Linked DNA regions of Zobellia nedashkovskayae. The protein of the gene in region 2 interacts with the protein of the main gene of each other region in a pairwise test. Links are inferred from orthologs where the notes say so. Each region holds a gene or a part of one and is shown on either strand. Other genes may lie near its edges.

What was found.
Region 1: the proteins of IWB64_RS03205 (region 2) and IWB64_RS08635 interact in binary tests that used the Escherichia coli proteins (3 or more experiments, as listed by UniProt). The link is inferred for Zobellia nedashkovskayae from one-to-one orthologs.

What each region holds. Positions count from the first base shown.
Region 1 is NZ_JADDXR010000002.1:2,045,009-2,061,374, forward strand. What follows is about bases 5,288-8,209. They hold IWB64_RS08635 (ABC-F family ATP-binding cassette domain-containing protein), read left to right. Parts: upstream 5,288-5,755; coding sequence 5,756-7,663; downstream 7,664-8,209. Other genes in these bases: IWB64_RS08630 (DUF983 domain-containing protein), read right to left, coding at 5,288-5,619; IWB64_RS08640 (leucine-rich repeat domain-containing protein), read left to right, coding at 7,848-8,209. In the rest of the region: porK (T9SS ring complex lipoprotein PorK/GldK), read left to right, coding at 1-589; porL (type IX secretion system motor protein PorL/GldL), read left to right, coding at 849-1,505; porM (type IX secretion system motor protein PorM/GldM), read left to right, coding at 1,560-3,119; porN (type IX secretion system ring subunit PorN/GldN), read left to right, coding at 3,179-4,081; IWB64_RS08625 (NAD(P)/FAD-dependent oxidoreductase), read left to right, coding at 4,173-5,225; more of IWB64_RS08630, read right to left, coding at 5,203-5,287; more of IWB64_RS08640, read left to right, coding at 8,210-8,717; IWB64_RS08645 (efflux RND transporter periplasmic adaptor subunit), read left to right, coding at 8,892-10,028; IWB64_RS08650 (efflux RND transporter permease subunit), read left to right, coding at 10,028-13,333; IWB64_RS08655 (TolC family protein), read left to right, coding at 13,336-14,700; IWB64_RS08660 (Gfo/Idh/MocA family protein), read left to right, coding at 14,809-15,828; IWB64_RS08665 (CPXCG motif-containing cysteine-rich protein), read left to right, coding at 15,838-16,020; IWB64_RS08670 (head GIN domain-containing protein), read right to left, coding at 16,023-16,366. UniProt on the Escherichia coli protein: Genetic data indicate it may be involved in ribosome assembly or function.
Region 2 is NZ_JADDXR010000002.1:740,554-752,681, forward strand. Bases 7,191-10,574 are described here. They hold IWB64_RS03205 (2-oxoglutarate dehydrogenase E1 component), read right to left. Parts: upstream 10,205-10,574; coding sequence 7,391-10,204; downstream 7,191-7,390. Other genes in these bases: odhB (2-oxoglutarate dehydrogenase complex dihydrolipoyllysine-residue succinyltransferase), read right to left, coding at 7,191-7,343; IWB64_RS03210 (alpha-ketoglutarate decarboxylase), read left to right, coding at 10,302-10,574. In the rest of the region: IWB64_RS03150 (phosphatase PAP2 family protein), read left to right, coding at 1-87; IWB64_RS03155 (porin family protein), read right to left, coding at 111-797; IWB64_RS03160 (ExbD/TolR family protein), read right to left, coding at 873-1,355; IWB64_RS03165 (ExbD/TolR family protein), read right to left, coding at 1,379-2,005; IWB64_RS03170 (hypothetical protein), read right to left, coding at 2,021-2,461; IWB64_RS03175 (MotA/TolQ/ExbB proton channel family protein), read right to left, coding at 2,486-3,232; IWB64_RS03185 (asparaginase), read right to left, coding at 3,673-4,707; IWB64_RS03190 (TatD family hydrolase), read right to left, coding at 4,759-5,526; IWB64_RS03195 (retropepsin-like aspartic protease family protein), read left to right, coding at 5,564-6,004; more of odhB, read right to left, coding at 6,120-7,190; more of IWB64_RS03210, read left to right, coding at 10,575-10,838; IWB64_RS03215 (hypothetical protein), read right to left, coding at 10,835-11,188; UDP-glucose 4-epimerase GalE, read right to left, coding at 11,276-12,128. UniProt on the Escherichia coli protein: E1 component of the 2-oxoglutarate dehydrogenase (OGDH) complex which catalyzes the decarboxylation of 2-oxoglutarate, the first step in the conversion of 2-oxoglutarate to succinyl-CoA and CO(2).

The DNA.
Region 1 (16,366 bases), 1.3 Mb from region 2 along the record:
GCATGATGCATACAGTGAATATCCAGTAGTCGGTATTTCTTGGCAGCAGGCAAGAGCTTTCTGTAACTGGAGAACAAAGTTCAAGAACGATGATCAAAAAAGTAAAGGCAAGCAATTTGTAAACCAATTCAGGTTACCAACAGAAGCTGAATGGGAGTATGCTGCCAGAGGAGGTATTGAAGGAGGAACTTACCCATGGGGTGGACCTTATGTAATAAGCGATACAGGTTGCTTTATGGCAAACTTTAAACCGCAAAGGGGGGATTATGCAGCAGATGCAGCTTTATATACTGTAGAAGCCAAATCATATGAACCAAACGACTTTAATCTTTACAACATGGCCGGTAACGTGTCTGAATGGACAAACTCTAGTTATGATCCATCATCTTACGAATTCGTTTCTACTATGAACCCTAACGGTGGCGATGGGGCAAATGCTAGAAAAGTAATACGAGGTGGTTCTTGGAAAGATGTGGCTTACTTTTTGCAGGTAAGTACAAGAGATTATGAATATGCAGATTCTGCCCGTAGTTACATTGGTTTTAGAACCGTTCAGGATTACATGGGTGAAGAAGATTCAACTCAATAGAAAGTAAGAGTAGAGTAGATTAAAAGATGACACAGCTGGCTAAAAGTATTGCCTACAGTACAGGAAAACCAGTAGATAAAAATACAATATTAGTAGTATTTCAAAAATCAAGTCGGAATACTACTTTAGTAAAAGTTTTAAATACACAAATACAAATACACCATCAGATTCTTCTAGCCATAGAAGATGACGATAAACAAATCAAACAGTAAACCAAATCTTTATTATTAACATTAATTTTTAAATTAAACCTTAAATTATGGCACAGTCAAAATCAACAAAAAAATTATTCAACATGGCCTACGGCCTTGGAGCATCAGTAGTAATTCTTGGTGCTTTGTTTAAGATTCTTCACTGGGAACTTGGACCGCTTAACGGTGGTATTCTTCTCGCGATAGGTCTTATTACAGAAGCACTTATTTTTGCAATTAGTGCATTCGAGCCAGTAGATGACGAGTACGATTGGTCTTTGGTATATCCAGAATTAGCCGGTGGTGCTTCTATGGGAGTTGCAAAAAGCAACGAAGCTCAAGAAATTAAAGAAGCAGAAGCTTCATTGTCTGGTAAATTAGACGACTTATTAAAAGAAGCCGGTGTTGATGCTAGCTTAATGGAAAGTCTTGGATCTAGTATCCGTAATTTCGAAGGTGCAGCTAAGGGTATTGCCCCAACAGTTGACGCTATGGAGTCTACAAGAAAGTACTCTGATGAAATGGTACAAGCTGCAGCTCAAATGGAGTCTTTGAACAGCTTATATAAAGTGCAATTAGAAAGTGCTAGTAAACAAGCTTCAGTTAATGAAGAAGTTGTACAAAATGCATCTGCTCTTAAGGATCAAATGGCATCTTTATCTACTAACCTTTCTTCTTTAAACGGAGTTTACGGTGGTATGTTAACCGCAATGACTAGAAACTAATTAGAGATTAGTTAACCCCAAATCAATTAATTAATCAAACCTAATTAAAAAAACATGGCAGGAGGAAAAGCAACACCACGTCAGAAGATGGTCAATCTAATGTATTTGATCTTCATCGCGATGCTGGCGCTAAACATGAGCAAAGAAGTACTTGCAGCTTTCGGGATTATGAACGAAAAGATGGAGACTTCAAACGAAAAGACTACAGAAAGTAACCTAGCTTTCTTAGGTGGTCTAGAAACTAAAGCAGGAGAAGATTCCGAAAAATACGGAAAGCTTTATAAAGATGCTGAGAAAATCAAGCAGATGTCACAAGAGTATTATGACTATCTAGAAGGCCTTAAAAATGGCATGACAGAAGGTTTAGAAGATGCTACTGACTATGCAAAAATGGATAATTCTGATTTCTTAGATCAGCAATTCTTTCAAGGAGACAATCTATCGGAAGGTGGAAAGGAATTCATGAGTAGAATTAGTGATTACCGCACACAAGTGGCGGCTATTGTACCAAAAGATTTGAAAGAATCTGTAAAGTCTCGTTTCGCAACCGGTGATGAAAACGGTAAGGAATTAAAGAGAGATGGTAGCAAGCAAGATTGGATCAATTACCACTATGAAGGTTACCCTTTAATAGCTTCTTTAGCAAAACTTACGGCGCTTCAAGCAGACGTAAAAGCTACAGAAGAAGACGCTCTTAAAAGAATGTTGGAAGGTGAATTAACGAGCCAAGTATCGCTTAAGAATTTCGCAACATCATTGCAGGCTAGTAAATCTGCTTTTTACTCTGGTGAGAAGTATGATGGTAAGATTATCATTAGTAAAACAGATAATTCTTCTACTCCTGTAAAAGCTGAATTAACATTAGACGGAAGAAAACTTTCTGAAGGTTCTGATTATAAATTAGAAGCTGGTGGTGTTAAGATGTTGATCGGAGCAGGTTCTGCTGGTGATCATACTGTAGAAGGTACATTGTACTTTAAGCAAGATGGAGAAGAGATTCCAGTAGAAGTAAAAAACAGTTTTGCAACTATAAGCAAGCCTAACGCTGCTTTAATTGCTGCTGATAAGATGAACGTTGTTTATCGTGGAGTATCTAACCCAATGTCTATATCAATACCAGGTATACCTAATAACAAAGTAAGTGCTCGTGCTCCAGGTTTAAAATCTGTAAGCGGTAGTAAGTACATTATGAATCCTGGTACAGGTAGAACGGTTACTATTACAGCTTCTGGTACATTGCCAGATGGTCAGGGTGTGTCTTCTAAGTCTGAATTTAGAATTAAGGATATCCCAAGACCTTCAGGTTCTGTAAGTAAGCAGACAGGTAGCACTAAAATGCCAAGATCTAACATGGAAATTGCTACTATTGGCGCAATGTTAGAAGACTTTGATTTTGATTTGAACCTAAAAGTTAGTGGTTTCAAATTTAAAGTTCCTGGTCAGCCTACTGTAAGTGTTAACGGAAGTAGATTGAACGCTAATGCCAAATCAGCCCTTAAGAGAGCTAAAAGAGGTGATGCTGTTCAGATATTTGATATCCAAGCTTACATTACAAATAACAAGAGTTATAAATTGAAGAAAGTATCTCCGGTTGTAGTGGAGATTACAAACTAATAACAACTAGTAAAACCGGGCAATCTTTTGATTGCTCGGTAATTTAAAATATTACAAAGATGAATTGGAAAAATGCTTTAGTAATTGGTGCAGTAACATTGTTGCCAGTTTCCATGATGGCTCAGGCGAACATTTTGAACGCCAAAAAGCCAGAGGAAATAGGCATTAAGACCGAAGCTCAAAAAGCTTTGGACAATGATGCTCCCCTCAAGTATGGTTATGTAGATGATCGTGACATTCTTTGGTCTAAGACCGTTTGGGAAGTTATTGATTTAGATGAAAGGGTAAACTTTCCCTTATATTATCCTACTGACACCATTGATATAGGTAAAGATAGAAGGTCATTGTACGATGTTCTTTTGAAGAACATTCAGAACGGTAAGCTAAAAGATGTTTATGCAGATTCTTATTTTACGGATAAGCGTAAGTTTAGCGACCTTTCTAGTACGTTGCAAAAGGTAGATACTACAGATTATGGTTACGAACAGATCAATGCAGGTGAAGCACTTTCTCCTGAGTATGTGATGAAGAGAGACCTTTCTGCTGCAGATATCGAAGAATACCGTATAAAAGGTATGTGGTATTTTGATAAACGCCAAGGAGAATTAAAATATCGTTTGTTAGGTATTGCTCCAGTTGCACCAGACGTTAACTTTATCGATGATGAATCTATGAATCCAGGTGATGCAAATGTTGAGCTGTTTTGGGTATGGTACCCAGATGCACGCCAGATTTTGCACGAGGCTAAGGTTTTCAACCAGAGAAACTCCGCACAGCCTATCTCTTTTGATATGTTGTTAAACGCAAGAAGATTTAATGGTGTAATCTATAGAGAAGACAACGTTCATGGCGATCGTAAGGTAAATGATTATGTTACCGATAATGCCTTGTTTCAGTTGTTAGAAGCCGGTAGAATTCAAGAGGTCATAAGAGACCGTGAACAAGACATGTGGGCCTACTAGTCCCTAGAATATTCCAATTCAAATAGTATTGAGCGCCCTGACAATTTTTGTCGGGGCGTTTTTTTGTTTGCCAATTTTCTACCTTTGCTATATGGTAGATTATTTAATCGTAGGACTTGGTCTTGCAGGTATTTCATTTTGTGAACAATTAGAAAAAAACAACAAAACCTTTAAGGTTGTAAGTGATGCTTCTCAAACTTCTTCAATCGTCGCAGGGGGGTTGTATAATCCTGTTATCCTTAAACGTTTTACATTGGCCTGGCAGGCAGAAGAACAACTTAAGCTAGCTAAGTCCTTTTATGCGGATTTAGAGCGTAAATTAGATGTGAAGTTAGATTATGCACTTCCGGTCTATCGTCGGTTTCATTCTGTGGAGGAGCAAAATCAATGGTTTGTTGCTTCTGATAAAAAAGGTTTGGACGTATTCTTAAATACCACGATTAAGCCAAATATGAATGGCAGTATAGATGCTCCGTTCGGATATGGAGAAGTTATGCATACCGGAAGGATTGATACTAAAAAGCTGGTTTTGTCTTATAAAAAGTACCTTCAAGAAAAAGACGTGCTGTCTGAGGAGACTTTTGATTTTGATGATTTACATCTTACTGAAAATGGAGTTGATTATGGTTCCTTTTCTGCTAAGCAAATTGTTTTTGCCGAGGGGTTTGGATTGAAGACCAATCCTTTTTTCAATTATTTGCCAATGCAAGGCTCCAAAGGAGAGTATCTTTTTATTGAAGCTCCTGAACTAAAAGAAGAAAGAGCCATAAAATCTTCCGTTTTTGTTATTCCTCAGGGAGATGATATATATCGCGTGGGTGCCAATTATGAACACCATGATAAAACTAATTTGCCTACAGAAAGTGCAAAAGAAGGTCTTTTGGCAAAATTGAGAACTGTACTTAAGTGTGAGTTTACGGTTGTAGGTCAGGTGGCAGGTGTGAGGCCAACTGTAACGGATAGGAAGCCTTTGGTAGGCAGACATCCTAAGTTTAAACAATTGTATGTGCTTAATGGTTTTGGTTCCCGTGGGGTATTAATAGGTCCTTCAGTGTCAGAGCAATTATATGCCTACGCTGAAAACAACGAATCATTAGATCCAGAATTAAACATAGCCCGGTTTACTCAGAAATTTTTTCGCTAAGCTTTTCCTTATATTTAACTGCGGCTTTTGGGTCATAATGAATAAAAAAGTTAATCCAGATGTTTCTTGAAAGACGCACAATTAAGGGCATGAAAACAATCATGGTAACCACAATAGCTATAAATGAGTGAACCAATGTGGCACCAATAAATAAGAAGCTAATAACAAATGCGGCCACGGCAAAAGCAATTCCCACACCATAACTAACATACATAGCGCCATAAAAAAACGAGGGTTCTATTTTATATTTAGTTCCGCAGGTAGAACAGCGCTCGTGCATATTGAATATTTTACCCAAATGATACGGGTTTTTGTCTTCATACATGCTCTCTTCATGACATTTGGGACAACTTCCTGTTAAAATGCTGTATAGTTTGTTTCCTTTTTTTAACATTTGCAAAACTTTAGGTAAAAGTACAATTTTGACTTTTCTTTGGACGTAACGATCATTACAAAATATTGTTATTTTTCACAAACAGTAAACCACCTTTTAGGCATGATGCCTATTTGAATCTAGAATTTTTTAAAGTATGTTGAACATTCATAACCTTTCCGTTTCTTTTGGCGGAGAATATCTTTTTGAGGAAATATCCTTTCGTTTGAATGGTGGTGATCGGGTTGGTCTAATCGGAAAAAACGGAGCGGGTAAGTCAACGCTTTTAAAAATGCTTTCCAAAGACATGCCTATAGATTCGGGCACAATTGCAATGGAGAAAAACATTAAAATTGGTTTTCTTCGTCAGGATATAGATTTTGTTTTAGGCCGTACCGTACTGGAAGAGGCTTATCAGGCTTTTGTAGAAATAAAGGCTTTAGAGCTTAGATTAGATGATATAAACCATCAATTAGCAGAGCGAACGGATTATGAGAGTGATATTTATCATCAACTCATGGTAGATTTGAGCGATATAACCCATCATTATGAAATACTGGGTGGTTACAATTATCAAGGAGAAACAGAAAAAATATTATTAGGTCTTGGTTTTAACCGCGAAGACTTTGATAAGAAAACGGATACATTTTCGGGCGGTTGGCGAATGCGGATTGAATTAGCAAAACTGTTACTGCAAAGTAATGATGTATTGTTACTGGATGAGCCAACCAACCACTTAGATATTGAATCTATTATTTGGTTGGAACAGTTTTTAAGAGGATATACGGGTGCAGTTGTAATTGTTTCTCACGATAAAATGTTTTTGGATAATGTTACCAATCGTACCATAGAGATTTCTTTGGGCCGTATCTACGATTACGGTAAGCCTTATTCACAGTTTCTTCTTCTTAGGGGGGAAATAAAAGAGCAACAAATGAATGCTCTAAAGAATCAAGAAAAGGAAATTCAACAAGCAGAACGTTTGATTGAGAAGTTCCGCGCCAAAAGTTCCAAAGCCTCTATGGCGCAATCCCTTATCAAGAAATTAGATAAGATGGATAGGATTGAGGTGGATCAGGATGATAACGCGGTAATGAATTTACATTTTCCAGTGTCTATAACTCCTGGTAAAGTAATAGCAGAAATAGATGAGCTTTCTAAAAGCTATGGTGAAAAAGATGTTTTGAAAGGTGTTAATCTACTTTTGGAACGAGACAGTAAGACGGCTTTTGTGGGGCAGAATGGCCAGGGGAAATCTACATTGGCTAAAATCATGGTAGGTGATCTTGACTATGGCGGTAAAATGAAGCTGGGGCACAACGTGCAGATTGGTTATTTTGCCCAAAACCAGGCTGAATATCTTGATGGTAGTAAAACTATCTTAGATACAATGATTGATGCTGCCAATGAGAAGAACAGGAGTAAGGTAAGAGATATTCTAGGTTCCTTTTTGTTTAAAGGAGATGAGGTAGAGAAATATGTAAAGGTACTTTCCGGTGGTGAGCGAAACCGTTTAGCTCTTGCCAAAATGCTCTTACAGCCTTTTAACGTATTGGTTATGGATGAGCCAACCAACCACTTGGACATTCAATCTAAAAATGTATTAAAGCAGGCATTACAGAATTTTGATGGAACGCTGGTTCTTGTTTCTCACGACAGGGATTTTCTTCAAGGGCTGACCAATAAGGTGTATGAGTTTAAAGACAAGGTCATTAAAGAATATTTAGGTGATATAGATTATTACTTAGATCAACGTAAAGTTGAAGATTTTAGGGCAATCGAAAAAAAGCAGGAACAACAAAAGAAAACCGCCGTTCCAAAATCTAGCGCAACAGATTTTAAAGAGCAGAAGAAGTTAAAGTCACTAAAAAATAGACTTAGCTCTGTAGAGGCCGATATTTCTAGACTGGAAAAGGAAATTGCTGATATAGATCATAAACTCTTAATGGATTACGACAAAACTATAGAGGTTCCTAACTTCTTTGATGGTTATCAAAAGAAGAAAAAGCAGTTGGAGCAAATGATGGTTAAGTGGGAAGAAATTACCCTAGAACTAGAAAACTAATGGTTTTTTTGTGTAAGCTATAGTAGTGAATTTTTACTCACAACAGATTATTAGGTTTTCACAACAATATAGTGCAGTTAAACGATATTTTTTGTTTTTCATCTGGATTTAGGCTTATTTTTGTAGGGTAATTCTCAAAGAATTGCATAAACCCAAACTGTCAACCAAAAAAATAAACAATTGTATGAAAAGTCTATTTAGTTTTTTAGTGCTTTTTTGCATCACGGTGCATACGGTCTTGGCCGAAGTTCCAAACAAAGAGATGGAGTCACTAGTGGCGCTTTATAATTCTACAAATGGTGACTCATGGGTAAGATCCTGGGATATAACAGACGATGTTAGTACATGGGAGGGTGTTACGATTAGAAATAACCGTGTGGTAGAAATCAATCTTTTCAATAATAATCTTCAAGGAGTTATTCCAAGTAGTATTGGTGGGCTGGAAAAGCTAGAATCCTTGAATTTAGCTTTTAATGGCATAACAGGAGAGCTACCTAAAGAAATAGCAGAACTTTCTAAACTTCGTATTTTAAAGATTGAAATGAATCGTATTAAAGGGGAGCTTCCGCAAGAGCTTGGGAACATGAAAAGCTTAATGGAACTTACTGCTTTTAATAATTTCATTACAGGAAGTATTCCGGAAAGTATAGGAGATATTAAAAATCTCAAAGTTTTGAACTTATCCAGTAACAGCTTAAAAGGAAACATACCAAAATCTGTTGGTGGTTTAGCGCAGTTAGAAAGTTTAGGTCTTTTTGAAAACACGTTGGAAGGAAGTATTCCTTCTGAAATAGGTGGACTAACAAAATTAAAGGAACTTGTACTAGCCAATAATCAATTAGGTGGTGAGGTGCCAGAAGAGTTTGGTCAATTGGCCAGTCTGGAGGTTTTACAGATTCAGAATAACAAATTTGATTCTTTCAAAAGCCTTCATACATTAAACGAAAAGCAATTCTTGGTTTTTGACTACGATAAAGAAGAAGATAAGATAGATTTCAAAAATGTTGAGTACGGCAGAACTAGAATGGCCGACACAAAATTTGAAGACGAATAATAGAATATAGATTTCCATAATTTATTAGTTAATTTGGTTGAAGGGATGCAGATATGCATCCCTTTTTTTATGATAATTTCAAAAAAAGTAGTTTTAAGATACATTTAACTAAAGCCGCTTAAACTATTAAATAGATTTGCAGTCCAACCAACTGGCCAAATGCCCTCCTAACTTATGAATACACGTAAGATCCTCTTATCCGTTCTTGGTATTTTGTTGATTATTGCCGCGGGATTTGCTGCAATGGCAATTGTAAAAAGCAAGAAAACCTTAAGACCAAAACCAGAAAAAGTTATTAAAACTGTTTTTGTAGATACAGTTAAAAACGGAAACGTTCCTATTATCATTCCAGCAAACGGTAATCTAAGCGCAAAGCAAAGAGTAGAATTATACTCAGAAGTTCAAGGTGTTTTCAGAAAGGGTAACAAACTCTTTAAAGCTGGACAGGCATATAAGTCAGGCGAAACTATTATTCGCATAGATGCATCGGAATATGCGGCCAGTGTTCAATCCGCTAAAAGTAACCTCTACAATTTAATTACGTCCATAATGCCTGATTTAAGGCTAGATTATCCTGAGATATATCCAAAGTGGCAAAAATATCTTAGTGACTTCGATATGGAGAAAAGTACTCCGGCCTTGCCTGAAATGACTAATGAAAAGGAAAAGTATTTTATTTCCGGTCGTGGTATACTATCCAATTTTTATGATGTAAAGAATTTAGAACAACGGTTGTCAAAATATAGAATTTCAGCTCCGTTTAGTGGTATTCTTACAGAGGCTCTGGTTACAGAGGGTACATTAGTAAGATCAGGTCAAAAGCTTGGTGAGTTTATTAATACAGATGTTTACGAAATGGAAGTGGCCATTGGTAAAGCATATAGTGATCTGTTAAAGGTTGGTGAAAACGTAGAGTTAATAAATCTAAACGGAACTAAAACTTATACAGGAAAAGTGGCGCGTGTAAACGGGAGTGTTGATTTGGCTTCCCAGACAATCAGGGCCTATATAGATGTATCAGACGAAAATCTTAGGGAAGGAATGTATTTGGAGGCTAATTTAGATGCTAAGCAAGAAGAAGATGCCATTGAAATAGACAGAGGCCTTTTACTTGAGGATAATAAAATTTTTGTTGTACGTGACACCATTTTGGATATAATAGACGTAAAACCGGTTTATTTTTCTGATAGAAAGGTGGTACTGAAAAATGTACCCGACGGACTTACTATTGTTTCTAAGCCAGTGGTAGGTGCCTATGCTGGAATGCTGGTCAAGGTTTTTGATGAGAGCAACATAAAAACCGCCGAATAATGAGGAATATAATCTCTTATTTTATAAAGTATCATGTAGCGGTAGACGTCTTTGTTTTGGCTTTTATGGCTTTCGGTATATTTGGAGCATTATCTTTAAAATCCAGCTATTTTCCGCTTACGGACTCTAAGAATATAACAATTGCTATTACTTACCCAGGCGCTTCCCCGCAAGAGGTAGAAGAAGGTATTGTACTTCAGATTGAAGATAACCTAAAAGGTCTTGAAGGCGTTGATAGGGTTACGTCTACTGCTAGGGAAAATAGTGGTGTTATAAATGTTGAAATCGAAAAAGGGCGTGATATCGACTTTATGCTTTTGGAAGTCAAGAATGCGGTAGATAGAGTGCCTACATTTCCAACGGGAATGGAGCCGTTGATCGTTTCGAAATTAGAAGTTGTCCGAGAAACTATAACTTTTGCGGTAAGTGGTGAGAATATACCCCTTGCTACTTTAAAACAAATAGGCAGACAAGTAGAAAACGAGCTTCGTGCAATAGAAGGTATTTCACAAATAGAAATGAGTGGTTATCCCTTGGAAGAAATAGAGATAGCTGTTAATGAAAATAATTTACTGGCATACGATATATCTTTCAGCGAAGTTTCTCAGGCGGTAGCCAATGCTAACATATTGGTTACTGGAGGTAATATTAAGACCGATGCCGAAGAGTATTTAATACGTGCTAACAATAGGTCTTATTATGGCGATGAGTTGTCTAATATGGTTATTAGGGCTGATCCTTCCGGTAGTACCATACGATTAAAAGATGTAGCGGTCATCCGCGATCGTTTTGAAGAATCACCTAATGCTTCTTACTATGATGGTAACCTTTCGGTAAGTGCTTCTATTACGAGTACAAATACTGAAGATCTTCTTGGTTCCGCAGAAAAAGTAAAAGACTATATTGAAGATTTTAATCACAGACATAATAATATACAGCTGCATGTGGTAAGTGACCGTAGTATCACACTTAACCAACGTACGCAATTGCTTACCGAAAATGCCATTGTGGGTATGATTTTGGTACTTATATTTTTATCACTGTTTTTAAATACACGTCTTGCCTTTTGGGTAGCCTTTGGTCTGCCTATTTCCTTTTTGGGGATGTTTATTTTTGCAGGATTTTTTGATGTAACCATTAATGTATTATCGCTTTTTGGTATGATAATCGTTATTGGTATTCTGGTGGATGATGGTATTGTAATTGCAGAGAATATTTATCAGCATTACGAAAAAGGAAAAACGCCGATACAGGCTGCTATTGATGGTACTATGGAGGTGATACCTCCCATTGTTTCGGCGATTATTACCACTTTGTTGGCATTTTCGATTTTCCTCTTTTTAGATGGAAGAATAGGTGATATTTTTAGTGAGGTGTCCGTTATTGTAATTCTCACTTTAGTGGTGTCATTGGTAGAGGCACTAATTATTTTACCAGCGCATTTGGCACATTCAAAAGCTCTGAAGACTATAGATAAGAAACCTAAAACAACTATCGGTAAAGCTTTTGCTAAATTAAGGGTCATAAACGAAATGGGAGACCGTTTTATGGTTTGGATGCGAGACAAAGCGTACAGTCCTGCTTTACGTTTTGGATTACGTTATAAAGTGCTAATGTTCGCTTTTTTTATAGTTGCCTTTTTTCTCACTTTGGGATCAATAGGTGGGGGGATTATTAGGACTTCATTTTTTCCTCGGGTTGCCAGTGACCGAGTTTCTGTTGATTTGTTAATGCCTAATGGAACTAATGAAAAAGTAACAGATTCTATAATCTCGTTAATTGAAGAGAAATCTATCATTGTAAACCAAGAGCTTACTGATAAGTACTTGAAAGGGACTGGCAAAAAGCTTTTTGAAAATACCATCAAAAGAATTGGTCCAGGTAGTGCAGCGGCTTCGTTAGACATAAATCTTTTACCGGGTGAAGAGCGACCTGATGTTATCAGTTCCGATATGGTTACCAATAGACTTCAAGAGTTGATGGGCCCGGTAATTGGTGTAGAAAGCCTTATTTACGGTACTGGAGGGAATTTTGGTGGTAGTCCGGTTTCAGTTTCTCTTTTAGGAAATAATATTACAGAACTTAAAGCTGCAAAAAAGGAACTTAAGGGAATATTAGAGAATAATGCGTTACTTAAAGATGTAGCGGATAATGATCCAGCAGGTATTAAGGAAATAAGACTTGAGCTCAAAGAAAATGCCTATTTATTGGGGTTAGACCTTCGCACGGTAATGAATCAAGTAAGAGCAGGATTTTTTGGTTCTCAAGCGCAACGTTTTCAGAGAGGTCAGGATGAAATTAAAGTATGGGTAAGGTATGATAGAGAAAACCGTTCGTCCATTACGGATTTGGATGAAATGCGTATTGTAACCCCAAACGGAAACAAAGTTCCTTTTAAGGAAATAGCAAGTTATATAATCGAAAGAGGAGACGTTGCTATAAACCACCTGGAGGGCCAACGTGAGATTCAAGTTTCGTCTGATATTAAGGATGAGAAAACTACAAGTGCCACGGATATCATGAGTGAAATCCGTACAGTGATAATGCCTGAAATTCAATCTAAATATCCTACGGTTACCGCATCTTATGAGGGTCAGAACAGAGAGGCTGCCAAAATGAGTAGTTCTATAAAGGTGGTAGGATTAACCGTGTTATTGTTGATTTATATAACCATCGCATTCACATTCCGAAGTTTCAGTCAACCATTGTTACTTATTTTGTTGGTGCCGTTTAGTTTAACGGCGGTTGCTTGGGGTCACTGGATTCACGGTTTCCCAGTTAACATTCTATCTATGTTGGGTATCATTGCCTTAATAGGTATTATGGTTAATGATGGTCTGGTTCTCATTAGTAAGTTCAATGGAAACCTGCGTGACGGAATGAAATTTGACGATGCTATTTTTGAGGCTGGCCGTTCTCGTTTTAGAGCTATATTTTTGACGTCCATAACCACTATTGCAGGTTTAGCTCCGCTATTGTTGGAAAGAAGTAGACAGGCGCAATTCTTAAAGCCTATGGCTATATCTATTGCCTACGGAATTGCTTTTGCAACAGTTCTAACCTTGTTATTGTTGCCTATATTCTTGGCATTCAGTAATAGGATAAAAGTGACCACTAAATGGTTAAAAACAGGTAATGATATTACCAAGGAAGAAGTAGAACGCGCCATAAAAGAGCAAAAGGAAGAGGGTGAAATGCTAGAGAAACCTAAGCTTGTATTGAACGGTGCTGCTCATGACGTAGTCAAAGATTCAGAAATAGCGGGCAATACATCATCCAACACCAATCTAAAGAAACCAGAATAGGAATGATTAAACAATTTATAGCCGCCTTTATTTTTCTTTTTATCACGGTAGGGATTTCGGCGCAAGAAAAACGTCTTTCAAAAGAAGAGGCAGTTCGTTTGACTTTAGAAAATAACTTTGGAATAAAAGTAGCTGGTAATCAAGTGAAAATTGCCGATAACAATCAAGGGGTGCTCAATTCAGGTTATTTACCTAGTTTGACAGGAACGGCCGGTGCCAATTATAGTGAGTTGAACAGTACTACTGCTTACCCGGACCAATTTAATACGGACGGGACACCTAGGGAAGACCTAGAAATTGATCATGCGGAGTCGCAGTCGTTCAACGGAGGGTTAAGTCTGGATTATACGTTGTTTGATGGTTTAGGTAGGTTGTATAATTACAAAAGGCTAAAAGAGCAGTATCAACTTACAGAGCTTCAGGCCAGGGAAACTATAGAGAATACCTTGTTGCAGTTATTCAGCATATATTTTGAAGTAGCTAGACTTACCGAGAATGAAAATGTATTTAAAGAGGCGCTTGCAATTTCTACAGACCGTATTACTAGAGCTGAATATTCTTTTGAATATGGTCAGAATACCAAGCTAGATATTTTAAACGCACAGGTAGATGTTACTAATGACAGCATTAACTTATTGAATACAAAACAACAACTGGCAAATACCAAGCGAGATTTAAATGTAATAGTTAACCAAAGCCTTAGTGAGAAGTTTCAGGTAGATACTATTGTTCGTTTTGTGCCTAGGTTGCAATTAGATGAACTCATAGGTCAGGCTAAAGAAAATAACGTAACCATACTGCAGACGGAGCGTAATTTGGCTATTAATGAATACGATATTAAGGTAAATAGTTCTGGCTACTTACCAACAATTGGTCTTACGGGGTCGTATGGTTGGAATTTGAACCAAAGTGCACCTAATTCGTTCTTGCCAGGGCAGGTTATTCCTGGTAGTAATAGATCTAGTCTAACTTTAGGTTTGGGAGCTAGTCTTACGTGGAACCTTTTTGACGGAGGAACCACCACCACTTTGGTACGTAATTCTAAAATTGCCTATGAGAATCAAGAACTGATGCAAGAGCAAGTTGCAATAGAGGTGGATAGGGATATTCTTAATGCTTTGGCTAGCTATGAAAATCTATTGACTATTTATCAGATTCAAGAACAGAACGTACTCACCAATGAAAACAATTTTGAAAGATCAAAAGAGCAGTTTCAATTGGGTAGGATTACGTCTATTGAATTTCGTCAAGCTCAAATAAACCTTTTGAACGCCCAGACCAACAAGAATTTGGCCAAGTACGATGCCAAGTTGGCAGAACTTCAATTATTGCAGCTTACGGGACAACTATTGAATGTAGAGTTCTAAGAAAAATCAATTTAAAAATTTGAATTGAACGATTGTTCTTAATGGGTGATTCTTTGTCATTCATATAATTTCTTCGTAGTATAGTTTCTGTAAAAATAGAACTATCATATGGCTAATATTGGCGTTGGAATCATCGGAACAGGTTCAATAGTACACACCTATATAAAATGTCTTTCTGAGATGGATGGAGTCCGGATTGTTGGGCTCTGTACAAAATCTACAGATAGGGTAGAGCAGGTTAAAGCTGAATTCGGTTTGCCAGTCTACAGTGATTACGGTTCTTTTCTAGCACTTCCGGAAATAGATTTAGTTTGCATCTGTAATGAAAGCGGAAAACATAGCGAAGCAATAGAGGCTGCTGCTATGGCTAACAAGCATGTTTTAAGTGAAAAGCCTCTAGAAGTAACAACAGAGAAAATAGATGCGTTAATAGCCTTATGTGATAAACAAAGGGTCCTTTTAGGATGCGTGCTTCAAAATAGGTGTAGTACAGATTATAGAAAGGTAGAAAAAGCTGTGAAATCTGGAAAGCTAGGTAAGTTACTTATGGGCAACGCCAGTATCAATTGGTACAGGTCGGAGGCTTATTATTCAAAAAGTAATTGGCGGGGTACAATAAAATTAGACGGTGGTGCGGCTTTTATAAATCAAGGTATTCATACTGTAGACCTGTTAATGAATCTAATGGGTCCAGCAGTATCGGTCTTTGCTAATGTCCAAACTAGGGTTCATTTAATAGAAGGGGAGGATGTTGGAGCAGCACTTATAAATTATAAAAATGGGGCAATAGGCACTATTACTGCTGGAACGGCCTTATATCCTGGATATCCAGAGCGCGTTGAGGTGTATGGAGAAAAGGGAAGCATCATTATGGAAGGAGGTAAAATAACTTCATGGAATATTAGAGATGAGGAGACACCTAAGTTAAGCACTGAATCGTTAGGAAGCGGAGCAGCTGACCCGACTGCAATAGGGCATCAAAACCATAAAATTGTACTTCAGGATATGGTAGAGGCAATTCGATATAACAAGAAACCAATGGTAAATGGGGAAGAAGCAAGGAAGTCCGTTGCGCTAATAAACGCTATTTATGAATCCTCTAGAAACAAAAAACAGGTTCAGCTTTAAGATTTAATTATGTACGAACATTTTTTTCAATGTCCATATTGCTGGGAAGAAATATCTATGTTAATAGATCCTTCAATCTCAAGCCAAACCTATGTTGAGGATTGCGAGGTATGTTGTAATCCTATAGAAGTGACCCCGCAATTTCAAGATAACGAACTGGTCGCTTTTGAAGCTCGTGATATAGAGCAGTAAGCTTAATCCATCTCCTTAATTTTTCCTCCAAAGACTTTATCTTTTTCAATACTTCTAGGCTTTCCGTAAATGTAGATAGATCCACCGGCACGTACCTTGGCTACTACTTTGTCTGAGGCGTTCACGTCTGCTCTTCCTCCAGCGTTAACCACCACTGTAGTTTCTTTGGTGTCTAGTTGTTTGTTATAAATTTTACCTCCGGTGTTCACCATGACTTCTTGCTTTGTAGCAGAACCGGTAAGGGTTACTTCTCCACCAGACACAGATTTCGCGTAAAGGTCTTTAAAGTTTATTTTTAAGTCGATTTTCCCGCCTTCTTGGGTTTTGATTTCAACGCGATCACCTT
Region 2 (12,128 bases):
TTGAAATCACATACACCAATTGAAGTTGTCCTTGGCCTCTTCATTGGTCTTCTCTCCCAATTACTTACCGTCCGTTTCTGGTTGTAGATAGTTCTTTTGCCAAGATTAAACTACAAAATATAAAAAATGAGTCCAATTCTAAGGGCTTTCGCATTCAGGCTTTCCGACCCGACCACAACATTATCATTAAAAAGGCTAGTTAACGAATAATACGCATGAAGATTAAAAGTATTATACCCAAAATTTAAGGTCAATCCATATTGAAAACTTCTAATGTCTTCATTATAAAATGATACTTTTCCTGAATCAGTAGGCACCAGCTTTGATCGCCCTCCAAATACGTAACCCAATTTCATTCCGGCGTATAATCTCCAAAATTTATACTCAGATGCCGTAGAGTTTCTCCAACGCAATTCAAAAGGAACCTCTAGCATATGTGTTTCTACCTTATTCCTATTGAAATCATCATCTTCAAGAATACTATATAAATTACCGGAGGATGTCTCCTCTGCCATAAGATTGGAGTAATAAGAATATACACCGTAACCTACACCAATACCCATAGCGGTAGTCCGGCTTTGATTTAATGGAATATCTTTTATAAAACCTGCCTGTAGACCATAGGAAAGATTACGTTGGCTTACACCCTCGGGTTGATTTAGAAGAAAGTTATAAGTGATTCCAATATAGAACTGATCCTCTAAGTACTTGGAGTCAACATTCGTTGAATCAATACCAGACTGAGCAACTGCACCTGTACAGCACAAAAAAAGTAATCCACATAAATAACGCATCATAAAGTCAAAATTAAGCAAATAAAAAGCGCCTCGGAAAAAATTCCGAGGCGCTTGTACTTACAAGTTTAAGAACTACTACTGCAAGTTATTGAAAGCATCACCATCATAAGTCGTATAATTGACTTTAAGTGCATTTACTTCTCTTAACTGCAACTTAATATCGGATATCAATCCCATATTCGCATTCCTATCTACTTTTAAAGCTGTAGTCAAAACGTTTTGAATTTCCTGCGGCTTCTTTGCTCTTTCAGATAAAATGTAATCACCAACTTCGTTAGGAGATGAAAATTTGTCATTCAATTGAATTCTAGCTTCTTCTCCAAATTGAGCTTTATACTGTGAAGTTGGTTGCCCAACATAAATGTATATAACCCTATCCTTCTTTTCCAATTTCTTGGTCTCACTAGCATTTGGCAAAGTATTCTCTACTTTCAAAGAGCTATCTTTCATAACCGTTACGGTCATAAAGAAGAATAAAAGCATAAATACAATATCAGGTAACGATGCAGTGTTCACAGCTGGTAAACCGGCATCCTTTTTCTTTGCAAACTTTGACATATTATATTCTGTTTTAGCTCTTATTAATTACTTGTACCTGTCTCAGCTTCTGACAACTTCTGTGGAAACAACTCTTGAATCCGCTTAACCTTTTCTTTGAGATCCTCTTTTCTACTAGGTTCGGTCTCAGGATTAAGATATTCTGCTTCCATATCAGTAAAGTTTCTCTTATACAAACGCTGTGCTTCACGATTTCTAAGGTCGTTGTAAGCACCTACCAATTCATTCTGAACTGTAATATAAGTACTATACTTTGTTTCACGATCGTTCTTCAAAGATATAATAGCCTTTGCTGGATTGTCAGATGACTCGGACAGTCTTTTACCTTTACAGTAGCTACAGTAATCTGCAGAACCTGATGGGGCTCCTCCGTTATCCAAGAAAGCCATAGCCTTCTCTCGTAACTTTTTGATATCGATAAGCTCGTCTTCAACTAACAACTGACCATTACGGTTAATATTAACCGTAAATATATTCTTCTGCTTAATAACTGGCGGTTCTTCCGTAGGCGGCTCAATAGGTGGCAACATACGATCTAAACCTGCATCAGTCTCAATGGTCGTTGTGACCAAGAAAAATATAAGTAGCAAGAATGCTATGTCTGCCATTGATCCGGCGTTTACCTCTGCTGGTCCTCCTCTTCTAGACATAATTTAGTTCTTTATTTATTTAATCATTTTTTTCACACCACCCGCAAGCATAGCTCCTACAGCTACAAGAGTCAATATGAAAAATACATTTAGACCAGCACCGATTTTCTTAATTTCAGATTCATCGGTTTCTATGCCTCTTTTTGCCATTTCTTCGATACTAACATCTGTACCGCTAGCCATAACAAAACCAATTCCGACAACTAAAAGAAAACCAACTAGTATAAAAAGACTTTTCTTTAAATTCGCAGGATTTGACAAAAGGTTCTTGAGGGCAAACGCCACACTAAAAACTACAGCTACGCCTAAAAGCAACCATGTAATAGCGAACATTGCATTAAGAGCCCCATTATTGGCTGCCTCAGCAGCCGGCATTTCAGCCTCTGGAAGCATGAACCACAAGGCAGCGCCTATTAAGCCCACAACAACCAAAATAATCTTTACAATTTTGTGCATAATTTAAGGTATTATGTGTGCGACTTATTTTTTGTGATCCACCAACATATCTATCAAAACGATAGAAGAGTCTTCCATATCATTAACAATGCTATCAATTTTAGCAATGATGTAATTATAAAAGATTTGAAGGATAATAGCAGTAATAAGACCAAATACAGTTGTTAATAATGCAACCTGGATATCACCTGCAATAAGAGATGCACTAAGGTTACCAACAGCACTAATCTTTTGGAAGGCCTGAATCATACCAATTACCGTACCCATGAAACCAAGCATAGGCGCAACAGCAATAAATAAGCCTAACCAAGAAACGTTCTTCTCTAATTGACCCATTTGAACACCACCATAAGCTACAACAGCTTTCTCAGCAGATTCGATACTTTCTCCTGCTCTATCCAAACCTTGATAGTATATAGAAGCAACAGGACCTTTTGTATTTCTACAAACTTCTTTAGCAGCTTCAACACCACCCGAGGCCAATGCATCTTCTACTTGTTGTTTTAGCTTACCAGTATTAGTGGTTGCCATGTTTAAATAAATAATTCTTTCAATTGCAACTGCCAAACCAAGAATCAAACACAAAAGAACAATACCCATAAAGCCGGCACCACCTTGTATAAACATTTCTTTCAACATCTGTGTAAAACCTACTTCGGCTTCAGCAGGTGCATCTTGCATCATTGTTGCTGTAGTTGCCATTGCGTTAACAGTATTTGTACTCATTACAAACAACCCGCCCACGGCTAGGATAGAGGATAATTTTTTCATTTGTTCAAACTTAAATTAGTTATTTAATAGGGTTAAAGATAAAAAAAAATCACAATAAAAAAAGTAAAACTTCGTTGCATCGGAGAAGTGGGGCCCAAATAGGGGTCATGACATCGAAACGGGCTGTTACACCAGTGCCTCTGCCTGACATAATCAAGCACAGACTTCTATTTTGCATATAAAAACTAAACTTACAAATATTTCCAGTCTAAACTAATTAATACTGAAAAATCTTTTTGTTCTGCAGAGAGGAAGGGATTCGAACCCTCGATACACTTTTGGTGTATACACACTTTCCAGGCGTGCGCCTTCGACCACTCGGCCACCTCTCTAAATTTCACTTATCCTTTAGTTTAAACAATAAACTAACTAAACAAGATCACCTTTTTTACGGGGTGGCCAAATAACAAAAAAAATGTTAGTTGATGAAATTAAAACTGCTAATTTTCTTGAATTTCACCACGTAGTGAAGTCTCAAATATACTTTTAAACAATTTGACCGAAACATTATTACCCAGAAGATACATTAACTTAGCAACAGCAGCCTCAGTCGTAATGTCTTTACCATTAATTACTTGCAATTCTTCTAACTGCTTACTGGTTTCATAGCGACCCATAGAAACGCTGCCTCCTGAACATTGCGTAACATTAATAATATGAATGTTATTTTCTTTTGCCTTTCTGAGAATATTGATCATCCAAGGCTCATTTGGAGCATTTCCTGCACCATATGTTTCCAAAATAAGTCCTTTTAAACCCGGAATACTGACTACACCTTGCAAAACAGCCGGACCAATACCGGGAAACAACTTCAGGATAGCCACATTGGTATCCATATGTTTATGTGCTTTGAACTTTTTACGCTTCACATAAGGTAACAAATATTCTTCACTAACCTTTAAGTATACCCCAGACTCTATTAATTCAGGATAATTAAGTGAGGCAAATGCCTGAAAGTGCTCCGCATTAATTTTTGTAGTACGATTGGCACGATACAATTTATACTCAAAATAGAGGCCTACCTCTTGCACCACAGGTTTTTTATTATGCTGCAAAGCAGCAATCTGAATTGAGGTAATAAGATTTTCCTTTGCATCTGTTCGCAAATCCCCAATAGGCAATTGAGAACCGGTAAAAATAACGGGTTTCCCTAAATTTTCTAGCATAAAACTTAAAGCAGATGCCGTATAACTCATTGTATCACTGCCATGTAATACAACAAAACCATCATGAGTATCATAATTTTCTTCAATAATAGTTGCTATTTCAGCCCAATGCGCAGGATTCATATTAGACGAATCTATTGGCACATCAAAAGAAACCGAATTAATATGACAATCCAACAGCTTAAGCTCCGGTATATTTTTAAGCAGTTTATCAAAATTAAAAGCCTTTAACGCGCCAGATTCATAATCTTTGACCATACCTATAGTACCGCCGGTATATATTAAAAGGATGCTACTTTTATCTGTCAAACCTAGAATGTTTAATTTTTTACTAAAATAATTGAGTGCAACTGAGCGTTTTTAAATTCCAAATACTTTCTTTGAATTCATCGTAGTGTAATCCGCTACAGCCTCAGCAGAAATATCATAAATATCTGCAAGTTTCTCTGCAACATTTACAAGATATGCACTTTCATTTCGTTTTCCACGGTAAGGAACTGGTGCTAAATAAGGTGAATCCGTCTCAAGAACAATATTTTCTATTGGAATTTCCGCTAAGAATTTATCTATTTTTCCATTCTTAAATGTAACAACACCCCCAATACCAAGTTTCATGTTATAAGATATCGCTTTTTTTGCTTGTTCAACATCACCAGTGAAACAATGAAAAATACCGAACAAATCGGCTCCCTTTTCACTTTCCAAAACCTCAAATACTTCATCAAAAGCATCACGACAATGAATAACTATAGGTAATTTGTACTTTTTAGCCAACTGTATCTGCGCACGAAAGGCTTCCTGCTGCTCTTTCAAAAAAGTTTTGTCCCAATATAGATCAATGCCAATTTCACCTACAGCATAAAATTTTCGCTGCTCAAGCATCTCTTTTACATGCCTCAATTCCTCTTTATAATTTTCTTTTACATGCGTAGGATGCAAGCCCATCATTAAAAAAATATTGTCCCGAAAAGACTTCTCTAAATCAAACATAGATTCCGTATAAGTTGAATCTATAGCTGGAATGAAAAACCGCTTAACACCAAGAGCTATTGCCCTCTCAATGGCCGCTGCCCTATCTTCATCAAAGGCTTCACTGTATAAATGGGTATGGGTATCTGTTAATATCATGCTGCAAAAATAGCCTTATCTTTGATAAAAAGAATACATGTCTTCTCTGAAAAAATTTCTTTGGAAAAAAAAATATACCCAAATCCCCCTAAAACTTACTCAAACAGATCATTTTGAAATATCAGCCAAAATAAATGGTGTTCCCGGACGATTTATTTTAGATACCGGAGCATCTAACACCTGTATCGGAATTGATAAAATAGAGCAATTTGGACTGGCTTCAGAAGTTTCAGAAATAAAAGCTGCTGGAGCGGGAGCCACTGACATGGAAACTTTAATATCCACGAAAAACAAGATTAAAATTGGCAATTGGAAGAAGAAAAAATTGAAAATCGTACTTTTTGACCTTGTTCACGTAAATCAAGCCCTTACCGCTCATAATACTTTGCCAGTTGACGGCATCATAGGCGCCGATGTATTAAAAAAAGCAAAAGCAGTTATTGACTATGACAAGTATTGCGTTTACCTTAAAATGTAGTTCCTGCAGAACTCCAAAGGTCGTATCCTATTAATATACCCCATAAAAAAGCCCCAAAGATTTTAGTGCAACTACGCTAAAAATCTTTGGGGCCGTATTTTAAAGAGTTGTAATTCTACATCTCTAAAGCTCTTTTTACATTACCATCCATCAATAATTCTTCTGGATTTTCTAATGCTTCTTTTATAGCTACCAAGAACCCTACTGATTCCTTACCATCAATAATACGGTGATCATAAGACACGGCCACATACATAATAGGCGCAATAGCGATAGCTCCATCTCTAGCGATGGGTCTTTCTACTATATTGTGCATGCCTAAAATAGCACTTTGAGGTGGGTTGATAATTGGTGTGGATAACATAGACCCAAAAACACCTCCATTGGTGATCGTAAATGTACCTCCGGTCATTTCATCAACAGTAATCTCACCTTCACGAGCACGAATAGCTAATCTCTTCACCTCTGCTTCAACACCTCTGAAAGTTAAGTTTTCTGCATTTCTAATAACAGGTACCATTAATCCTTTTGGTCCAGAAACGGCAATACTGATATCACAGAAATCATAAGAAATCATTTCCTTACCATCTATCATAGAATTCACTGATGGATACATTTCTAATGCACGCACTACAGCTCTAGTAAAAAAAGACATGAAACCTAAACCAACACCGTGCTTAGCTTTAAAATCTTCTTTATACTTATTTCTAAGTTCAAAAATAGCCGACATATCAACTTCGTTAAAAGTCGTAAGCATAGCAGTTTCATTCTTAGCGGATACCAAACGCTCTGCAACTTTTCTACGCAACATAGATAGTTTTGAACGGGACTCCCCTCTATTTCCTCCTGTAGGTGTACCCATTGAAGGAACAGCAGTTACAGCATCGTTTTTAGTGATTCTACCATCTTTTCCACTTCCTTTTACAGCAGAAGAATCGATGCCTTTTTCACTTAATATTTTTTTAGCAGCAGGAGAAGCTACACCAGAAGCGTAAGTTTCTTTAGCCTGAACAGGTTGTGGTGCTTTAGCCTCTTCTTTCTTAGGCTCACTTTTCTTCTGTTCCGCCACATCTTTTTCAGCACTGTCACCAGCCGGTTTAGCTGCGTCAGTATCAATCAAACAAACTACGGCACCAACGGCAACAGCATCACCTACCTCAGCTTTCAATGTAATTATTCCGCTTTCCTCAGCAGGAAGTTCTAATGTAGCCTTATCTGAATCTACCTCGGCAATGGCCTGGTCTTTTTCAACGTAATCACCATCCTCAACCAACCAATCCGCAATTTCTACTTCGGTGATAGATTCGCCCGGAGATGGGACTTTCATTTCTAATATCATGCTATACTTATTTGCTGTGTTATCTTAACTATTTGAACAACCAATCCTTAACCTTTACTTGGTTTAGGCATTGGTTTTGACATATTATCCTTACTCTTATCGAATACATAATCGATTACTTGTTGATGTCTATTTTTTGAACGAACAGAACTACCGGCAGCTGGAGAAGCATAGAACCTTCTTGAAACTACTCTAAATTTATTCGCATCACTAAAATGCATCATCATATGACTCCAAGCACCCATATTTCTTGGTTCTTCTTGAGCCCAGACCAAATCGTCGGCCTTTTTATATTTTGCAATAACTGCTTTCATCTTTTCAGAAGGAACCGGGAACAATTGCTCTACACGAACCAAGGCCACATCATCTCTTTTCTGTTCTTCTTTTACCGCTAGCAAATCATAATAAAATTTACCTGTACAGAATACAACAGATTTTACTTTGCTTACCGTAACAGAAGTATCATCAATAACTTCTTGAAAACCTCCCGACGCTAATTCATCTACCGTAGACATCGCTTTTGGATGTCTTAATAAACTTTTTGGCGTGAAAATAATTAGTGGCTTTCTAAAATTTACTTTCATTTGCCTTCTAAGAATATGGAACATCTGCGCTGGCGTAGAAACATCGGCAATATACATATTGTCTCTTGCACAAAGCTGTAAGTATCTCTCCATACGAGCAGAAGAATGTTCTGCTCCTTGTCCTTCATAACCATGTGGAAGTAACATCACCAAACCGTTTTGTAATTTCCATTTATCCTCAGCAGCCGAAATATACTGATCAATCATAATTTGGGCACCATTACTAAAATCACCAAACTGTGCTTCCCAAATCGTTAATGTATTAGGACTGGCCATGGCATAACCATAATCAAAACCTACTACACCATACTCAGACAATAATGAGTTATATATCTGAAATTTAGCTTGCTTATCACTAATATGATTTAACAAGATTACTTCTTCTTCACTTTCTTCAACCTTCATTACGGCATGTCTGTGAGAAAACGTACCACGCTCCACATCTTGACCTGACATACGAACCGCATAACCTTCTTGCAATAATGTACCATAGGCCAACAATTCACCCATAGCCCAGTCTAACTTATCAGACTCGAAGAACATTTTCTTGCGATCTCTTATCAGCTTATCAACCTTACGCAAGAACTTTTTATCTTTTGGAAGCTCCGTAATGACCTTGGCAATTTTGGTAAGTTCTTTTTTATCGAAAGTGGTATCTACTTTCTCCATCATTTCCCACTCACGAACGTTGGCAAAGCCTTTCCATTCATCCGCCATAAAAGGAGTTATCTCCGTTTTATCTTCTTTACGAGAATCTACCAATTCTTCTTCCAAAGAAGCCTTGTACTCTTCTTCTAACCCTTTTACATAGTCTTTTTCAATAACTCCTTCTGCCAACAATTTCTCCGCATAAATATCACGCGGATTTTGATGTTTAGCTATGGCCTTATACAATTTTGGTTGCGTAAAGCGAGGCTCATCACCTTCGTTATGACCATATTTTCTATACCCCAATAAATCGATAAATACATCTCTATTGAAACGCATACGATACTCCAAGGCAAAAAGCGACGCATGTACTACAGCTTCTGCATCATCAGAATTTACGTGTAATACCGGACTCAAAGTTACTTTCCCAACATCTGTACAATAAGTAGATGTACGAGCATCTAAATAATTTGTAGTAAAACCAATTTGGTTATTTACCACTATATGTATAGTTCCATTTGTTTTATAGCCATCAAGATTAGCCATTTGAACCAATTCATATATAAGACCTTGACCAGCAATAGCCGCATCACCATGTACAACTATAGGTAGTACTTTTGAAAAATCATCAGGAAAATGGGCGTCCTGCTTAGCACGAGCTATACCTTCTACTACCGCACCAACCGTTTCTAAGTGAGAAGGGTTAGGAGCAATATTCATTTTTATTTTTTTACCATTATCGGTTTTACGATCAGACGTCCAACCTAAATGATATTTTACATCACCATCAAAAATCTCTTGTTCATAATCCTTCCCGTCAAACTCGCTAAAGATATCCTTTGCCGCTTTTCCAAAAATATTAGTAAGCACATTAAGTCTCCCTCTATGTGCCATACCCATGACAAACTGCTCCACGCCTAGCTCGGCAGCACGCTCTACAACAGCATCTAACGCAGGTATTAGTGATTCGTTTCCTTCTAATGAAAATCTTTTCTGACCCACATATTTAGTATGCAAAAAGCCTTCAAACGAAACCGCTTGATTTAACTTTCTAAGAATACGCCTTTTATGTTCAGCGTCAAATTTAGGGTGGTTAGCATTAACGTTTAACCAATCCTGAATCCATTGTATGCGTTCCGGTTTACGGATGTACATATATTCAACACCAATAGCATCGCAATAAGCGTGTTGCAAATGGTCTATAATTTCTTTTAAAGTACACACCCCAATGCCAACAACTTCGCCTGCATTAAAAACAGTACTTAGGTCTCCTTGTGAAAGTCCAAAATTTTCAATATCCAATGATGGCTCGTATTTTCTACGTTCGCGAACTGGGTTTGTTTTTGTAAACAAATGACCTCTGCTACGGTAACCATCAATAAGCCGAATAACCTGAAACTCCTTTTGGAGTGACTCTGGCATCTGCTGACCCATAGAATTTTGAGTGCCGTTTTGAGCTACGAAACCCTCAACATCTAACTCATCAAGAGCGGTCTCGGTTCCGAAATCATAACCTTGAAAAAAGGCTCGCCAACTAGGCTCTACACTATCGGGGTTAATAAGATATTTGTCGTATAACTCTGAAAAAAAAGAGGTATGAGCGGTATTTAGAAAAGAATATTTATCCATAGAAAATTCTCTGTCATGCAAATAAATGGGTACAAAAATACAATAATTCCCATTTGTGGGACGTATCTTAGTACGCAATATTGAAAAAATAAAGATAATGATTAAAAAACTTTATAAGTTCTCCAAAAGCACTTTTTTAGTGTTATTTCTTATCGTTTTCGCATTAAATTGTTCCGCACAAAACACTTCTACCCCCTCCGATTTTTGGAATAAGGTACGGTTTGGCGGAGGACTAGGCTTTGGACTCAACAATGGAGGTTTTAATGCTTCAGTGTCACCTAGTGCTATCTATCAATTTAGTGAGCAATTTTCAAGTGGTGTAAGTCTTACTTTTAATTATGCCAAATATGACGACAGTAAACGTTATGCCTATGGCGGAAGCATTATTTCGCTCTACAACCCCATACATTTTTTACAAATTTCTGCAGAATTAGAACAATTACGCATCAATCAAACTCTTGGTTTCAATGATTTATCTACAATTGAAGATAATTATTGGTCGCCCGCTCTATTCTTAGGATTAGGGTATACAGATCGAAATTTCACTGTTGGTATTCGCTACAACGTTCTTTATGATGATAGCAAAAGTATATATCTTGATGCATGGATGCCTTTCGTAAGAGTTTATTTTTAGGAGTATTTTGCTTTCAAATAAACTTTTTGAAGCTCTCTTTTTAATATAAGAAAGGTAACCTGATCGGCTACCTCTACAACATCGGTTACTGCAATCTCCTTAAAAGCTTTCTCCGGAACATCTATTATATAGAGCAAATTCAGGTATTCTGAAAAACGCTCCATAATCAGGCGATATATCTTCTCCCTTAAAACACTCTTAAGTTCTTCGGGAAGAATTTCTAAACTCAGGTCTATATAAATATTGGCCAGGCCAAAATCTTTTATCAGTTGAGCTACCAGCTTATTGTAAAGCTCTGCTTTTTCTGCATTAGCAAGCAATTCTGTACTATCGGAAAAATTCAAAACCATAAATTATCTACGTTTCTGATTCAATGTTGGTTTTGCCTGATAAAAAAATAATTCTAGATAATGAACAGCAAAGTCTATATATTAAGGTTATGCCCTAACTTTTTGCTCCCACTCCCAAGCAGACTTCATTGCTTCGTCTAAAGTATATTGAGATTTCCAACCTAAAACATCATTCGCTTTTTTAGTATCTGCATAAGCAGAAACAATATCTCCAGCTCTTCTATCTACGATTTTATAATTCAGTTTTTTACCAGAAACCCTTTCAAAACTATGAATAACCTCAAGGACAGAACTTCCTTTTCCTGTACCTAAGTTAAACACCTCATAGTTATCTTGGTTCTTCCCTCCTAGCAAGCGTTGCAATGCCTTTACATGAGCCTTGGCCAAATCTACCACGTAAATATAATCCCGAATACATGTACCATCTTCCGTAGGATAATCATCACCAAAAACAGACAGTTCCTCTCTTAACCCCATACCTGTTTGGGTTATGAAAGGCACCAAGTTCTGTGGCACACCAATAGGCAATTCTCCTATACTACCACTAGGATGGGCACCCATTGGGTTAAAATAACGCAATGCAATAGCTTTCAATTTTGGATTTACAGCACATGTGTCACGAATAATCTCTTCGCCCATTTGCTTGGTATTCCCATAAGGAGATTCTGCTGGTTTTACCGGAGCCTTTTCACTAATAGGCATTTCATCTGCCTGACCATAAACGGTACAAGAAGAACTGAATATAAAACTAGCGTTGTCTTTCTTAGAAAGTTCTTTCAAAAGATAGACCAATGTACCTATGTTGTTTTCATAATACAAAAGTGGTTTCTGAACACTTTCGCCAACGGCTTTTGAGGCTGCAAAATGAATCACTCCTTGAACGTCTTGATGTCTTTTAAAAAAATCTTCAACTTTAGCTTTTTCCTTTAAATCAATCTTT